2 regions of the Lentzea miocenica genome follow, and region 2 is predicted to be linked to the other one. Evidence: riboswitches for the same ligand, from Rfam matches in the RefSeq annotation. Region 2 holds a riboswitch; the other holds the start of a gene.
The links. Region 2 has a riboswitch for cobalamin ahead of SK803_RS21785 (prenyltransferase/squalene oxidase repeat-containing protein). Riboswitches for the same ligand answer to the same signal wherever they lie in the genome.
Positions count from the first base shown of each region.

Region 1: it holds a riboswitch for cobalamin, as region 2 does, so the genes downstream of both, SK803_RS26505 (putative cobaltochelatase) here and SK803_RS21785 (prenyltransferase/squalene oxidase repeat-containing protein) in region 2, are expected to answer to the same signal.

Region 1 is NZ_JAXAVW010000022.1:155,913-161,873, forward strand. It holds gene cobO (cob(I)yrinic acid a,c-diamide adenosyltransferase) at 1-89, opposite strand, end outside; gene SK803_RS26505 (putative cobaltochelatase) at 100-2,004, opposite strand; cobalamin riboswitch at 2,043-2,172, opposite strand; gene SK803_RS26510 (threonine aldolase family protein) at 2,211-3,170, opposite strand; gene SK803_RS26515 (zinc-binding dehydrogenase) at 3,339-3,767, shown strand; gene SK803_RS26520 (cytochrome P450 family protein) at 3,751-4,812, opposite strand; gene SK803_RS26525 (8-amino-7-oxononanoate synthase) at 4,856-5,961, shown strand, end outside.
Region 2 is NZ_JAXAVW010000017.1:113,482-119,442, reverse strand. It holds gene SK803_RS21800 (terpene synthase family protein) at 1-1,894, shown strand, start outside; gene SK803_RS21795 (FAD-dependent monooxygenase) at 1,995-3,083, shown strand; gene SK803_RS21790 (DUF6461 domain-containing protein) at 3,077-3,400, opposite strand; adenosylcobalamin-variant (AdoCbl-variant) riboswitch at 4,729-4,800, shown strand; gene SK803_RS21785 (prenyltransferase/squalene oxidase repeat-containing protein) at 4,848-5,961, shown strand, end outside.

The DNA.
Region 1 (5,961 bases), on a different contig from region 2:
CCGGTGTGCAGCATCAGCAACGGCCGGTTGCGGCGCTGGCGGGTGGTCAGGCCGTCCTTCGGCACCTCGGTTGGTTGTCCTTGAGGCACTGGATTCTCCTTATGCGGCCCGGACGACGCCGGCGAGGTGGTCGGCGCTGAGCTGGTCGAGACGGACGCAGGTGCCCTGCAGGGCTTCGGCGATCTTCTGCGCGAGGCCGAGCCTGATGTGGCCCTGTTCGCAGTCCACGACCACGACGGCGGTCTGTTCGAGCAGGCCGGCGGCCTTCAGGGCGTCCTTCATCGGGTCGCCGCCGAGGCCGGACGAGGTCGCGCGGCCGTCGGTCAGCAACACCACGAGCGGGCGCTTCCGCGGGTCGCGCAGCCGTTCGATCTCCAGGACGCGGTGGGCCTTCAGCAGTCCGTCCGCGAGCGGGGTCCTGCCGCCGGTGCGCATCTTCTTCAGGCGGGTGGCCGCCGCGTCGACGGAAGTCGTCGGGGGCAAAGCGACTTCGGCCTGGTTGCCGCGGAACGTCACCACGCCGACCTTGTCCCGGCGCTGGTAGGCGTCGCGCAGCAGCGAGACGACCGCGCCGCTGACGGCCGACATCCGCTGCCGTGCCGCCATCGAGCCAGAGGCGTCGACGACGAACAGGACGAGGTTCGACTCCTTGCCCTCCCTGACCGCCTTGCGGAGATCTCCCGCGGTGAGCAGGAGTCCGGGGCCGCTGCGGCCGCGCGCCTGCTGGTGCGGTGCCGCGTTGGTGAGCGTGTCGACGAGATGCAGGCCGTTGCCGTCCACTTTGGACGAACGCACGATCCGGCCGGTCCGGGCACGGGCCCTGGAACGCTTGCCCGGTGCGCCTTCGCCGACTCCTGGCACCTCCAGCAGCCGCGCCTTGAACGCGGGTGCGGGTTCCGGTGCGGGACGGTCCCGCGGCGCGTTTCCGTTGCCCGCCGGGCCTTCCTGCGGTTCGGGCAGTTCACCACCGCCGGGGCCGTCGTCGTCCGGGCCCTCTTCCGGTTCTTCCGCGTGCTCGGCGGCCTGGCGCATGGCGTCCTCGAGCTGCTGTTCCTCGATGCCGGGCTCGTCGAACGGGTCGCGGCGGCGCCGGTGCGGCAGGGCGAGCCTGACCGCGACCTCGACGTCGGTCTCCTCGACCTGCCGGGCACCTCGCCAGGCGGCGTGCGCGGTGGCGGCACGGGCGACGACGAGGTCCGCGCGCATGCCGTCGACCTCGAACGCCGCGCAGACAGCGGCGATCCGGCGCAGTTCACCGTCCGGAAGGGACACGGCCTTGAGGTTCTCGCGGGCGTGCTCGATCTGCCGCTTCAGCGCGGCGTCCTCTTCCGCCCACTTCGCCGCGAACGGCACGGGGTCGGCCTCGTAGGCGAGCCGGCGCCGGATCACCTCGGTGCGGACGCCGACGTCGCGGGCCGCCTTCACCGCCACGGTCAGCCCGAACCGGTCGAGCAGCTGCGGCCGCAGCTCGCCCTCCTCCGGGTTCATGGTGCCGACCAGCAGGAACTGGGACGGGTGCGAGATCGACACGCCTTCGCGTTCGACGTGCGCGCGCCCCATCGCGGCGGCGTCCAGCAGCAGGTCGACCAGGTGGTCGTGCAGCAGGTTGACCTCGTCGACGTAGAGCACGCCCCGGTGCGCCGCGGCGAGCAGACCGGGCTGGAACGCCCGCACGCCCTCGGTCAGCGCCTTCTCCAGGTCGAGCGAGCCCACCAGCCGGTCCTCAGTGGCGCCCACAGGCAGTTCGACCAGCTTGGCCGGACGGCGTTCAACACTCTCGTGCGGCGCGTCGGGGCAGTCGGTGCTGCCGGGCACACAGCCGAAACGGCAGCCCTGCGAGACGTCGAGTTCCGGCAGCAGCGCGGCCAGGGCACGCACGATCGTCGACTTCGCGGTGCCCTTCTCGCCACGCACGAGAACACCACCGATGCCGGGGTGCACGGCGTTCAACAGGAGGGCCAGCCGGAGGTCGTCATGTCCGACGACAGCCGAAAAGGGGAACATGCTCGGCGAAGTCCTTCCTCGGGTGTCCACGCCCGCGGTCGGTGATCAAGAGGGGGACGAGTTCCTGACTCCCGGCTTCTCCTTGAGACCGGTCACAGTCGCGGGACGGCGCCGGATTCGCACCGGCTTCCTCGCACTCCCCTCACAGCCCCGGCATCGTCGCATTTCGCACCCGCGCGACCAACAGCCAGGTGAGCGATGTCGCCCTAGATCAGGCTCTGGAACTCCGCCCAGGCCTCCCGGACCTCGTCGGCGGTCCACTCCAGCGCGGGCGCGGCCACGGTGATCTCGGTCTTCGCGAGCGTGCCGTCCCGCCAGAACGAGCCGAGGAACTCGCCACTCGCCTCGGTCAGCTTCTTCGGGTCACCCGGCAGGTGCAGCGCGAACTGGTGGGTGTGCGGCTCCGGCAGGCCCATCGCCGCGGCCACGACCTTGGCGTGCTCGACGTAGCCGCCGAGCTTCGGGAGCACCGTGTCCAGCCCGTGCATCGCGGACAGCGCCGCCGGCCACTGCTGGAACAGCATGCCGCCGTACCGGTGCCGCCAGACCCGTGCCTGGTCGATGAAGTCCTGGCTGCCCGCGAGCGCCGCGCCCGACATGCCCTCCAGCGACTTGTAGAACGAGACGTACACCGAGTCGAACAGGCCCGCGATCTCGGTCAGAGGCTTGCCCAGGCCGTACGTGCTCTCCCACAGCCGCGCGCCGTCGAGGTGCACGACCGCGTCCCGTTCGCGGGCCTGGTCCACCAGCGTGGTCAGCTCGTCCCAGGTCGGCAGGACGAACCCGGCCTCGCGGTCCGGCACCTCGAGCAGCAGCGTCCCGTACGGCTCAGGACAGGTGGCCACCTCGGAGTTCGGCACCTTGATCGGACGCAGGCCGGACAGCACGGTCAGCGCGTCGTCCTCGTGGTTGAGCGGGTGCGCCTGCGGGTGCATCGCGACGATCGGGTTGTGCGTGCGGTCGGCCCAGCACTTCAGCGCGATCTGCTGCGCCATCGTCCCGGTCGGCACGAACAACGCGGCCTCGGTGCCCAGCAGTTGCGCGACCCGCTCCTCCAGCGCGCCCACCGGGCCGCCGTCGCCGTAGCGGTCGGGCTCGACGTCCGGCACCGGGCCGAGCTCTTCGAGCAGGGTGCGCTTCGTGACTCCGGAGAGCTGGCGGTTCAACACCCCAGCATCAAACCTCAGCCGCGAGCGTGTCGGCGAGCGAGATAACGCCCGCCCGGACGTCATAGGCGGTCATGCGCCGCTCGAGCAGGAATGCGATGTGTTCTCCCCTCAACACGGCGAGCAGGGCGTGTGCTTGGTGGAGGACGATCCGGACCGGCAGTCCGGTTGGACACCGCGGACGCTGAGGGACTGGCGGTCCGTTCGACCGTGCCGGCGATATGGACCGGTAGTCCGATTCACGGCATCGAGATCCGGACCGGCGGTCGCGAAGCGCTGGCGCTGCAGGGCACCACCGCGTTCGAGTCCATCGGCGGCGCCGTCGGGAAGCGGGCGTTCGAACTGCTCAAGGACGGTGTGGGGCGCATGGTCGTGTTCGGGTTCGCGAGCGGTGAGCCGTTGGACGTGTCGGCGAGCGACGTCTTCCGCAAGGGTGTCGCGGTCATGGGGCTCCCTCGCGACGTGACGCCGGAAGAGGTGTTCAGCCACCACCTCAAGCCGGTGCTCGGCGAGGTCTACCAGCTCGAAGAGATCGCCGAAGCGCACCGAGCACTCGAAGCTCGGACCACGCAGGGCAAGCTCATCGCGCGACCGTGACCGACCTGGGCGCGCGGAACGACAGCAGGTTGAGCCACTCCGGATCGTCACCGGCCAGGCGCAACGACGGCTCGTGCTCCGCCACGGTCCGCAGGGTCACCGCGGCCTCCAACCGCGCCAGCCCGGCGCCGAGGCAGAAGTGGCGGCCATAGCCGAACGCGAGGTGGCGAGGGTCGCTCTCCTTGCCGCTCAACAACAACACGAGCTCGGCACCGGCAGGGACGCGCACACCGGACAGCACGACCTCACGGGCAGTCAGCCGCCGCCAGGTCACCACGGGCGTGTCGGTCCGCAGCACGTCCTCCACGAACGACTCAGCGACACCGGGCAACGGCAAGCGAGCCCACAACGCGCGGTCTTGCAACGCGCGACGCAACGCCGTGGACAACAACTGAGTCGTCGTCTCCTGGCCCGCGATCAGCAGGAAGTAGCAGAGCCCGGCGGAGTCCTCGGCGGACACGCCGGCGTCGGCCAGCGCGCAGAACAGCTCGCCGTCCCCGGCGTGGTAGCGCTTGATCAGCCACTGGTGGAAGTCGCCGACGTCGTCGACCAGTTCCAGCTGACGTTCGCGGGAGATGTTGCCCCAGAAGAACTCCAGCGATCCGGAGCTCCACCGTTTGAGCGTCGGGATGTCGACGTTCTCCAGGCCGAGCAGGTCCATCAGCACGATCGCCGGCAGGTCCCACGCGAGTGAGTGCACGAGATCCGTGCCACCCAGCCGTTCCAAAACGAGCTCCCGGATGCGAGGCTCCGCGGCGGCGACACGAACCGGCGTGAAGAACGACGCGACGAGTTTCCGCAGGCCGGCGTGCGACGAGGACCCGTTGTTCGCGAGCGTCGGCGGCAACGAGAAGCGGGCCCTCACCAGGGTGCGCAGCGCGGCGGGTACGACCGGAGTGACGGCGGTCAGGGCGTTGTCGGGCAGGAAAGTGACCGGATCGGCCAGGACGGCGCGCACGTCGTCGTAGTCCGACACCACCCAGCGGCCGTCGCAGAACTGCACCGGCGAGGTGAGTTCGGCACGCGTGAAGGTGAACAGGTCCACAAGCGGCACGCTAGTCGGCGGATGGGAGACTCAGTCGGTGACCGTGAGCACAACTGAGGCGATTTCCAGTGGTGGTGAGTCGACGTTCGACTGGATCGACGTCCGCTCTGAAGCGCGCGCCAAGGCGGGTCTGACCAGGCGGCTGCGGCCGCGCACGGCGGACTCGACGGACCTCGACCTCGCCAGCAACGACTACATGGGCCTCGCCAAGGACAAGCGCGTGGCGGGTGCCGCGGCCGCCGCCACGCTCAAGTGGGGCGTGGGGTCCACGGGATCGCGCCTGGTCACGGGTTCTACGGAGCTGCACGCCGAGCTGGAGTACGAGCTCGCGAACTTCTGCGGGTCGCAGTCGGCGCTGGTGTTCAGCAGCGGGTACATGGCGAACCTGGGCGCGCTCACGGCGCTCACCGGCCCCGGCACCGCGATCGTCGCGGATCAGCACATCCACGCCTCGCTGATCGACGGCACGCGCCTGTCCAAAGCGGACGTCGTGGTCGCCGGTCACTGCGACGTCGGCCAGGTCCGGCACGCGCTGGAGACCCGCGGCAAGCGGCGCGCGATCGTCGTCACGGACTCGGTCTTCAGCGTCGACGGCGACATCGCTCCGCTCAACGAACTGCACGAGGCCTGCCGCGCGACCGGTGCGGCGTTGGTCGTCGACGACGCGCACGGACTCGGTGTCGTCGGGCCCGGCGGCCGCGGAGCCGTGGCCGAGGCCGGCCTGATCAAGGCGCCGGACGTGATCACCACGCTGACGCTGAGCAAGTCGCTCGGCGCGCAGGGCGGCGCGGTGCTCGGCCCGAGCCGGGTGATCAAGCACCTGATCGACACCGCGCGCACGTTCATCTTCGACACCGGTCTCGCGCCGAGCAGCGCGGCGGCGTCGCTGGCCGCGATCAAGATCCTGCGCGAGGAGCCGGACCGTCCCGAGCGGGCGCTGACCGTGGCGCACGACCTGAGCAACCGTCTGAAGGAAGCCGGTTTCCAGGCGAGCACGCCGACCGCCGCCGTCGTGAGCGTGCGGGCACCGTCACCGGAGCAGGCGTTCCAGTGGGCCGAGAACTGCCGCACCAACGGCGTGATCGTCGGCTGCTTCCGGCCGCCGTCGGTGCCGGACCAGATCAGCAGACTGCGGCTCACCGCGCGCGC
Region 2 (5,961 bases):
GCGCAACCCGGACATCAAGGGCGCCCAGGCGTACCTGGACCGGCTGCCGCTGTTCATGCCGGTCAGCGGCGTCATCACCGAGGAGCCGACGAACCCGGTCGAGAAGGGCCTCGCCGACCTCTGGCGGCGCACGGTCCCGTCGCACTCGGTCGACTGGCGCGAGCGGTTCGCCTACAACACCAAGCACCTGCTCGACGAGTCGATGTGGGAGCTGCACAACATCAGCGCGAAGCGGCTCTCCAACCCCATCGAGTACATCGAGATGCGCCGCAAGGTGGGTGGCGCGCCGTGGAGCGCGAACCTGGTCGAGCACGCGGTCGGTCTTGAGGTGCCAGCGCAGATCGCCCTCTCCCGCCCCATCGGAGTCCTCAGGGACACGTTCAGCGACGCCGTGCACCTGCGCAACGACCTGTTCTCCTACGAGCGTGAGGTGCTCGACGAGGGCGAGCTGTCGAACAGCGTGCTGGTGTTCGAGAAGTTCCTCGACCTCCCCACCCAGGAGGCCGCAGAGGCCGTCAACGACCTGCTGACGTCCCGGCTGCACCAGTTCGAGCACACGGCCGTCACCGAGGTCCCGATCCTGCTCGACGAGCACGCCATCGACCCCATCGGCCGCGCGGCCGTCCTGGGCTACGCGAAGGGCCTGCAGGACTGGCAGGCGGGCGGCCACGAGTGGCACCTGCGGTCGTCGCGGTACATGAACAAGGGCCTCGTTCAGGCGGACACTCCGCTCGGCATGTCCGCGGCGAACATCCTCGGTTCGTACGTCAAGACCATGCCGCAACGGCTGAAGCAGTTCGCCGGCACGCCCAAGATCGTCGAACCCTACGAGGTGCCGTTCCACTTCCCGTTCCCGCTGACGCTCTCCCCGCACCTCGACCAGGCGCGCGAGGAGGTCATCGCCTGGGGCCGGGAGATGGGCCTCCACAGCGAGGGCATCTGGGACGAGGCCAAGCACCGCGGCTTCGACCTGCCGCTGTGCTCGGCCGGACTCGACCCGGACGCGACGCCGTTCGAGCTGTTCGTCTCCGGGGCCTGGCTGACCTGGGGCACCTACGCCGACGACGTCTACCCGTGGGTGTTCGGACGGCTGAGGGACCTCGCCGGGCTGAAGGCGCAGACCATCCGGCTCAAGCAGTGCATGCCGCTCGACCTCGTCCCGCAGCTCGTCCCGGCGAACGCCACCGAGCGCGCGCTGGCGGACCTGTGGCTCAAGACCGCGGCGCCGATGCCCGCGCATTTCCGGGCGACGTTCCGGGAGACCCTCGACGCGATGCTCGACGCGTGGGTGTGGGAAGTCGTCAACATCCAGCAGAACCGCGTGCCGGACCCGGTCGACTACCTGGAAATGCGCCGGTCCACGTTCGGTTCCGAACTGACGACGTCGCTGAGCCGCTTTTCGCATTCGACGACGGTTCCGCCGGAGATCTGGGGAACGCGGGTCGTGCAGACCATGGAGCGGTCGGCCATGGATTACTGCTGCATGCTCAACGACGTCACCTCGTACCTGAAGGAAATCCAGTACGAGGGCGAGGTGCACAACATGGTGAGGGTGATCGAGAGCTTCCTCGGGGTGTCCCAGTCCCGGGCGTTCGAGATCACCTACAAGCTCATGGACGCCCGGCTCGCGCAGTTCGTCAAGTCCGCCGACACCGATCTGCCGAAGCTCTGCGACGACCTGTCGCTCGACGACGCCACCCGTGTGTCGCTGAGCCGGTACGCGGACGAGTTGAAGGACTGGATCGTCGGGATCGTCAACTGGCACAAGGAAACCTCGCGTTACGGCGAGGAGGAGCTGAAGACGCCGGTGAACGCCCACCTGCTGACGGGAGCGTTCCACCGCGGTCCGTCGGGACTCGGCACCTCGGCGGCCAGGGTCACCTCCCGGACCTGAGCCCTGACCGCGGCTGACCGTCGCTGACCACGTTCGGTCAGTGGACGGTCAGCACCGGTCGGCACCTTGTGGGCACCATCGACTCACAGGGGGCAACACCATGAAGAACGTCCTGATCTCCGGCGCCAGCATCGGCGGACCCGCGCTCGCGTACTGGCTGCGCCGCTACGGCTGCACCGTCACGGTGGTGGAGCGGGCGCGCGGTCTGCGGCCCGGCGGCCAGGCCATCGACGTGCGCGGCCCGGCGCTGGAGGTCGTCGAGCGGATGGGCCTCGGCGACCGGCTGAGGTCGTTCGACACCAACATGCGCGGCATGAACATGGTCGACGCCGAGGGCAACGAGCTGTTCCGCTCCACCACGCACACCCTCAGCGGCGGCGACCTCGACAGCCCCGACGTCGAGCTCCTGCGCGACGACCTCGCGAACATGCTGTTCGAAGCGGCCGACGGCGTGGAGTACCTGTTCGACGACACGATCACCTCGATCGACGGCACCCGCGTCACGTTCGAGAAGGCCGCGCCCCGCGACTTCGACGTCATCGTCGGCGCCGACGGCCTGCACTCCAACGTCCGCAGGCTCGCCTTCGGCCCGGAATCGGAGTTCATCAGCCACCTCGGCATGAACCTGGCCGTCTTCACCGCGCCGAACTTCCTGAACCTCGACCACTGGCAGACCTTCCAGCAGGGCGACGTCGTCGGCGGCGGCATCATGAGCGCCCGCTCGAACGCGGAATGCCGTGTCTACATGGGTTTCAACGGCGAGGTCTCCTTCGACCACCGCGACGTCGACGCGCAACGGGCGTTGCTCGCCGAGAAGTTCGCCGACGCCGGCTGGGCGTGGCCGACCGCGCTGAAGCACATGTGGGAGGCGCCCGACTTCCACTTCGACTCTATGAGCCAGATCCGGATGGACTCCTGGTCGCGCGGCAACGTCGTGCTGCTCGGTGACGCCGGCTACTGCGGTTCGCCGTTGTCCGGTCAGGGCACCAGCATGGCGTTGGTCGGCGCGTACGTGCTCGCCGGCGAACTCCGCGACGACCCTTCCACGGCTTTCCAGCGCTACGAGGAGATCCTGCGGCCGTACGTGACGGCCAACCAGGACATGGCGCTGCGCAACCAGGAACGGGGCGGGGCGCCCGGCGACGACTTCACCGAAGTGGTGAACAGCCTCAGTCTTCCCAGCTACTGATACATGTCCTGGATCGCGGTGGTGAGATCGTCCTCCGGAAGCACCCTGCCGGTGAAGCGGGTGACCGCCGTGATCCCCTTCGCGTTGGTGTGCCGCCAGTCGCCGAAGTCGAGTCCGTCGAGTGCGGCGGCGACCTCCGGGTCGTCGCCGAAGTCGGCTTCCTCCCACGGTTCCTCGGACGAGATCAGCTGCCCGTCGCGGGCGAACGACAGCCGCCTGACGGCGTTGACGTTCCAGAAGAGGCTGGCCGCCTTTCCGTTGCGGGACAAGCGTTCCAGTACTTCTCGTTGGGAGCCGACGTAGTTGTTGCACTCCACCACCACGGTTCCGCCGTCGATCTCCACGGCGATGGAGTCCTCTTCGAAGTCGTCGACCACGTCGTCGACGTCGAGACCGTTGACGACGGTGACGGCGCTGCCTCCCCGAGCAGCGCGGGCAGCCACCGCAGCCCGGCCTCCGGCGGGATCCTGACCTCGGGGGCGGGTTCACCGCGCAGGAGATGGCCGACGCGATCCGTCTTCTTGCGCACCAACGGTTCCGAGTGGGGCTCCGGCCAGATCAACAGCTCGTAGTGCTCCTCGTCGTCCCCGTCCCGCCCGCGCGCATGCACTCGAACGCGGAACTCTCCTGGCCACGGCGGCATTCCACCGTGACCGAGCCGCGCGTCACCCTGCTCGGCGGTGAAGCTCGCCTCGGCCACCTCGTCCCAGTGCGTGATCTCCTCCTCACCGGGGACGTCGAGCACCACCCGGACCGACACCGGCACCGTGCCCTCCGCGATCCCGGTGCGCACCGCGAACCCGGTGCTGATCGCTGCCACGAGTCCGGTGGCCCCGAAGTCCGCATTGTCGAGACTCGGCTGTTCCACGAACACGAACTCGTGGGCGAACACCGGAACGTTCGTCGGCCAGGACGAGCCGATGTACTCGGCCCTCCGCTTCTCCAGCACCGCCTGCTCGTACGCGGGAGGCTTCGGGATCGACGGCAACAGCAGCGCGGTCACGCCGATGGCGACACCGATGATCGCCACCGGGTCGGTCGCGGTCGGCGTGCCGATCGCCCGCAGCACCGCCGCCGACACCGCCACGGCCAGTGCGAGATGCGCCGCGCCGTGCTTGGCGATGATCGAGGCTTCGTCTCCGCTCACCTCACTGAGGTCGAGCAGCCCCGCCATCGACCGCACCTGTTCGGTGACCAGTTCGGTCGCGCCGCGGTGGACAGCCGTGACCATGGAGACCGGTGTCTTGAGCGCGCTCTGGCCGTTGGACGAGATGAGCGAGAAGAGGCTGCCGTCCGGGAGCGGCTGCAGGCCGGTCACCACCGCGGCCGGCGCCGTCAGCGTCAGCCCGGCCACGCCCAACTCCAGCGCGCCGAGCAACCGCTCCGCGGTCAGCCCCGCGAAGTCGTCGAGCGCTCGCTGGACGGGCGTGCCGTAGTCGGGACGACCGGTCCACTGGCGCGGTTCGTACCTGCCGAGTTCGGCGGCTGGAGCGGCCGGGATGAGCGCCTCGATCGACGGCACGGCCGCCATGATCATGTTTTCGAATTCCCCCACACCACGATTGTGCCGGTGGATGGCCCAGCTCACAGCCATTTGACTCGGATTGATCCCTCCCGCACGATCCTTGGTTGACAACAGCATCCGCACGCCGCGGGGGAAGCCGGTGAAACTCCGGCACTGACCCGCAACGGTGATAGTCCGACTGCCCGTGGCGCGCGGTAGCTCCACCAACCCCGTCGAGGACCGCGGGGCAGGGAGGCGTAGTGAGACGGACATCCGTGCTGGTCGCGATCATCGCGGCCGCGCTCGTGGCGACACCGCGGGCGCAGGCGGCCGAGGCGCCGGCTGCGGGAACGTGGCTGGCCAGCCAGTTCGCCGGCGGCGACCACCTGCTCAAGGGGCCTGATCTCGTCGATCCCGGGCTGACCGCGGACGGCGTGTACGCGCTGGCGGCGGCCGGTGTCGGCAAGTCCACCGCCACCAAGGCCGCTGCCTGGCTGGCTCAGCCGGAGCAGCTGGCGTTCCTGGTCGGTGACGGTGAGGCCGAGTCGTACGTCGGTGGCCTGGCGAAGCTCGCGCTGGTCGCGCAGACGCTCGGCACCGATCCGCACAAGTTCGCGGGCGTCGACCTGCTGGCGCGGCTTTCGGCGCTGCAGGAGGAATCGGGCCGGTACCGCGACAAGACCGATCCCGAGTGGGACCAGACCAACGCGTTCACGCAGGCGTTGGCGATCATCGTGCTGAAGCGCGCGGCGCTGCCGTTCGACAAGGGGCTGGCGTACCAGGTTTCCACGCAGTGCCCGGACGGCGGTTTCCCGATCGCGTTCGGGCAGCCGACGTGCAGGTCCGATGTGGACGGAACCGCGATGGTGCTGCAGGCACTGCTGGCGGTGGGCGAGAAGTCCGCCGCGCCGAAGGCGTTGGCCTGGCTCGTGGCGCAGCAGAAGGCGGACGGCGGGTTCCCGTCGGCGACGGCGGGCGCGAACGCCAACAGCACCGGGCTCGCGGTCGGCGCGCTCGTCGCCGGTGGCCGTGCGGAGGTCGCGGACAAGGCCGTGGCGTACCTGAAGTCGTTGCAGGTCGGATGTGCCGGACCTGAGGCGCAACGCGGTGCGGTCTCCTACGACAGCACCGGTTTCGAGCTGTACCCGGCGGTGCGCGCCACCACCCAGGCGATGCTCGGCCTTGCTCGGGTGAGCCTCGCCGACGTGTCGGCGTCCTCCGCTTCCGCTGGTGTGCCTGCGATCGACTGCACGACCACGCCTTCTCCGTCGCCCACCGTGCCCGCCCCGGCCGGTCCCGGGACCCCGGCTGACCCGCCGCTCGCCGTCACGGGTCCCGACCAGGTCGTGCCGTTGACCCTGTTCGGTTCCTTCG